Regions from separate parts of the Dermacoccus sp. BD5 genome, predicted to be linked through region 2. Evidence: riboswitches for the same ligand, from Rfam matches in the RefSeq annotation. Region 2 holds a riboswitch; the other holds the start of a gene.

Region 1 (2,373 bases), on a different contig from region 2:
CTACTGGGGCACCGCGCTGCCGCAGTTCACGAACGGCCGGACGCAGTACGAGAACGTCCCGACCGTGATCTTCAGCGGGCAGACGTCCTCGGGCTGCGGTACGGCGAGCTCGCAGATGGGCCCGTTCTACTGCCCGAGCGACCGCAAGGTCTACATCGACGCCGCCTTCTTCCAAGAACTGACGAACAAGTACGGTGCCGATGGCGGCGCCCTGGCGAAGGAGTACGTCGTGGCCCACGAGTACGGCCACCACGTGCAGGACCTGCTCGGTGCGCTCGGTCGCGCACAGCAGGATCCGAAGGGTGCCGAATCGGGTTCGGTGCGTACCGAACTGCAGGCCGACTGCTACGCCGGCATCTGGGTCGCCCACGCGACGGAGTCGAAGGACAGGAACGGCAACACGCTGCTCAAGCCGGTCACCGACCACGACATCAAGTCAGCGCTGTCGGCGGCGTCGGCCGTCGGTGACGACCGCATCCAGCAGAAGGCCCAGGGTCGCGTCACGCCGGAAAGCTGGACGCACGGTTCGTCGGAGGCTCGGCAGAAGTGGTTCATGACCGGCTACGAGACGGGCGACCTCAACTCGTGTGACACCTTCAACGTCGACAGCGTCGAGTGAGGTCGTGAAAACGCTCGGACGGGTCGGAAAATTGACGAAAAGTGATTGCACGCTCAATTTGTTCCGACCGTGAGCCGACGGTAATCTTGCAGGGTCGCACCGACGTCGGTGCGGCCCTGCTTCGTCGCTGAGTCCCGTCACGAAGGCCAGGTATCACCGCATTGCGCGGAGCGACGGGAGCGGTGCACCCAGCATCCGAGCCACCCTGGTGGCTCTTGGGGTGAAGCCGGCTCAGGCCGGCCGAGAATCTAGGATCTCGAACCCGACAGGTCATGCCTCGTAAGCGCTCCTGGAGAGATCCGACATGAAGAACATGTCCCGCCGCTCGTTCCTGGGCAACACGTCCAAGGTCGCCGTCGGCACCGCCCTCGCCACCTCCGCGCTGGGCGCGGTCTCGGTCGGCGCCGCCTCGTCCGCCAGCGCTTCCGTCACCTCGGCGAGCGCTCGCCGCGTCGTCTCCAGCGCCTCGTCCCGACGCGGCGCCCCCTACGTCTACGGTGCGGCCGGCCCGTGGCGCTTCGACTGCTCGGGTCTGACGAGCTGGAGCTACCGCCAGGTCGGTCGCTCGATCCCCCGCACCGCCAACCAGCAGTACCGTGCCTCGTACCGCGTCTCGCGCGCTTCGGCTCGCCCGGGTGACCTTGCGTTCCTCACCTCCGGTGGCTACGCCTACCACGCGGCCGTCTACGCCGGCAACGGCATGGTCTGGCACGCACCGCGACCCGGCTCTCGTGTGCAGCTCGCGCGCGCCGGTTCCTCCTACCGCTTCGGCCGCGTCTGATCCGTTCGACCCTGACGCACGCCGCACAGCGCGACGAAGCCCGCCGCCTCCATCGAGGTGGCGGGCTTCGTCGTACGGTAGCGGTGGCTCAGACGTTGAATCCGAGGGCGCGAAGCTGCTCGCGGCCGTCGTCGGTGATCTTGTCCGGGCCCCACGGCGGCATCCAGACCCAGTTGAGGGAGTGGCCGGCGACGACGTCCATGAGCGCCGTCGCGACCTGCTCCTCGATGACGTCGGTCAGCGGGCACGCCGCGGACGTCAGGGTCATGTCGATGACGGCGTGCTTGGAGTCGTCGACGGTGATGCCGTAGACGAGGCCGAGGTCAACGACGTTGATGCCGAGCTCGGGGTCAACGACGTCGCGCAGGGCCTCTTTGACGTCCTCGACGTCCGACTCGACGGGCGGGGTGGTTGTCTCGCTCATGCCGTGATCTCCTTGTCGCTGCTGGCGGTGGTGTCGCTGTTCGTGCTGTTCGCGGCGCTCCCGGCGAGGTCGAGGCCGAGCTTGCCGAGCGAATCCTGCAGGGCCGACCACGACAGCAGCGCGCACTTGACGCGCGCCGGGTACTGCGAGACCCCGGCGAGCGCGATCGCGTCACCGATGACCTCTTCGTCGCCGGCGTCCTTGCCCTTGCTCGTCAGCATGCTGCGCGTCGCGCCGAAGACCTCCTGCGCCTCGCGCAGCGTGTGCCCGACGAGGTTGTCGGCGAGCATCGACGCGGACGCGACCGAGATCGAGCAACCGATCGAGTCGTAGCTGACGTCCCTGATGACGGCGTCGTCGCCCTCGCCCTCGACGTCGACGCGCAGAGTGATCTCGTCGCCGCACGAGGTGTTGACGTGGTGGCTCTCTGCCCCGAACGGCTCGCGCAGCCCCGCGTGCTGCGGGTGCTTGGAGTGATCGAGGATGAGTTCCTGGTACAGATCCATCTCAGACCTCCAGTCCGAAGATGCTCGGCACGCGATCGAGCGC
Region 2 (2,373 bases):
GCGCCCTGACGAAGCGGGGCGGCGGCTCGGTGGTGCTCAGCGAGAAGTCGTCACGCGACGGCGTCAGGTCGCGCATCGAACGCTCCGCAGGCGTGAGGGAGTCGCGCATGCCACTCCTCACCTCGTCGCGGCCGTCGAACAAAACACGTCAGTGTATCCCCGCGCACTCGCGCAGTTCGAGCCTCGGGGGCGGGCCCGCTCAGTGGCGGTCGATCAGGACGTACGACGCCGCCGCCGACAGCGCCGCCACCCCGACGACGGACGGCCACGCGCCGATCTTCTTCGCGAGCGGGTGCGAGGCGCCGAACCCGCCGACGTACACGGCGGTCAGCGCCGCCGTCTCGGCCGCGCCGCCCTTGGCGAGCCACGTGCGGCCCGCGTACCCGCCGGCGAGCGCGAGCACGACACCCCCGAGCGGACGGATGCCCGTCTCACGGGCGGTGAGGTAACCGCCGAGGAGACCGAGGGCGGCGACGGGTGCGGTTTCGACGTCTGCTGCAGGCTTGAGATTCATGCCCTCATCGTAGGTCGTCGCCCGACGGGACGGGCATCGCGACCCGCCTCGTATAAGATCACAGGGCTGCCGACGCCGGCAGTGTGCTGGAGTGGCGCAATCGGTAGCGCACCTGTCTTGTAAACAGGTGGTTGTGGGTTCGAGTCCCATCTCCAGCTCTCACCGCCCGCCTGCCCGGCCAGGGCACACGACGAGGGCCCCACCGCTTCGAAGCGGTGGGGCCCTCGTCGTCGATCAGGCGATCAGACGCGCGATCAGTGGTTGTTCAGGTGCGCCTGCAGGGCGCGGACGGTGCGGGCGTTGAGGTACGTCGCGCCGTCCTGGGAGATGCCGAGCTTCGACTGCAGCGCGGCGACCGTGCGGGGGCCGATGATGCCGTCGGGCGTCGTGCCGACCGTGCGCTGGAGGGCCATCTTCGTCTGCGGGCCGACGATGCCGTCACGGTACGTGCCGACCCAGGCCTGCAGCGAGCGAGCGGTCTGGCGACCGAGGATGCCGTCGACGGCGAGCTTGCCGGACGTCGCGGCGGGAGCCTTGACGGCAGAACGAGCGGTGGAACGCGACACCTGCGTGTTCGCGGCCGCAGCGGCAGGAGCCGCGGCGGTGCTGCCACCGTTGGCGCGGGTCAGGCCACCGCGCACGGAGCACACGGGCCAGGCGCCGGGGCCCTGGACGGCGAGGGTCTTCTGGGCGATCGCGATCTGCTGCTCGCGCGTGGCGAGGTCGGCGCGAGCGGCGTACTGCGTGCCACCGAAGCCGGCCCACGTCTGCTGCGTGAACTGCAGGCCGCCGTAGAAGCCGTTGCCCGTGTTGATGTGCCAGTTGCCGCCCGCTTCACAGGCGGCGACGCGGTCCCAGACCGAACCGGCCGGTGCGGCCGAGGCGGTGGTGGCGCTCGTGACGCCGGCGCCGACGGTGGCGGCACCGACGAGGGCGACGCCCGCAGCCTTGCGACCCATGGTCGAGTCGGAGGGAGCGGAGTGCTTCGGGGTGTAACCCATGGAGGTGTTTCCTTTCCTGACGACGCCGGTGAGGTGAGCTGTCGGGTTCGAGCGGTCAGGTGCTCGGCCGGTTCGGGACCGGCTTCACCCCAAGGCACTCAACAAGTGCCACGAGTGGGTCCCCCACCCTCGTCTGCGGTTCGCACGGTGCGAATGAAGCGGCGCCCGACGAGGTTTGGCGTTGGCGCTGCCCGCGAATTCTTGGTGTGTTGAGTTATGAGCCGCTTGGGCGACACTCACGACATCGCCACAGCGAGGAGAACGTTACGCGACCTACGTCACAAAATGTGAATCACCGCGGCCCCCGCCGTCGCCGCGCGCGAGAACCCCCCGCCCGTCAGCGGCGACGAGCCCTGCGGCGCTGCACGATCGGGCGGTCGAAAGGCGCCGACAGCACGTCCCCGAGAAGCGCCCCCGTGCTCAGCGCGAGGGCGATCCCGACGGCGCCGAGCATCGTCGTCACCCCGACCCCGGACTGCGCCACGCGCGTCGCTCCGAGCAGTGAACCCGACACGGACTCGTACATGCCGCGGAAGATGCGCAGGCCGGGCAGCATCGGCGAGACCGCGGGCATGACGAGCACGAGCGCGGGGGCGCCGAGGCGCAGCGCGAGCAGTCGCGCGCAGAACCCGACGGCCGTCGCGGCCATCGCGGTCGCCGTCGTCGCGCCGAGGCCGATGGAGCTGACGAGGAACGTCACGCCGCCCACGCCCAGGGCGCCCATGACGGCCGTCGGCACGAGCATCCGGACACGCGAACGCATCGTCACGGCCGAGCAGACCGCGCCGAGCGCGCCGCAGGCAACCTGGAGCAGAAAGGTCGTCGACGGCGAGTCGTAACGCAGCACCCCGGGCGACT

The links. Region 2 has a riboswitch for cyclic di-AMP ahead of NQ706_RS07290 (transglycosylase family protein). Riboswitches for the same ligand answer to the same signal wherever they lie in the genome.
Region 1: another riboswitch for cyclic di-AMP. It lies ahead of NQ706_RS03520 (C40 family peptidase); the one in region 2 lies ahead of NQ706_RS07290 (transglycosylase family protein).

Annotation. Positions count from the first base shown of each region.
Region 1 covers NZ_JANJER010000003.1:48,592-50,964, forward strand. Annotated here, with positions in the region: gene NQ706_RS03515 (neutral zinc metallopeptidase) at 1-619, shown strand, start outside; cyclic di-AMP (ydaO/yuaA leader) riboswitch at 735-920, shown strand; gene NQ706_RS03520 (C40 family peptidase) at 924-1,400, shown strand; gene NQ706_RS03525 (metal-sulfur cluster assembly factor) at 1,489-1,824, opposite strand; gene sufU (Fe-S cluster assembly sulfur transfer protein SufU) at 1,821-2,330, opposite strand; gene NQ706_RS03535 (aminotransferase class V-fold PLP-dependent enzyme) at 2,332-2,373, opposite strand, start outside.
Region 2 covers NZ_JANJER010000007.1:106,167-108,539, forward strand. Annotated here, with positions in the region: gene NQ706_RS07275 (phosphatase PAP2 family protein) at 1-109, opposite strand, end outside; gene NQ706_RS07280 (hypothetical protein) at 200-514, opposite strand; tRNA gene NQ706_RS07285 (tRNA-Thr) at 600-672, shown strand; gene NQ706_RS07290 (transglycosylase family protein) at 769-1,515, opposite strand; cyclic di-AMP (ydaO/yuaA leader) riboswitch at 1,522-1,675, opposite strand; gene NQ706_RS07295 (threonine/serine exporter ThrE family protein) at 1,853-2,373, opposite strand, start outside.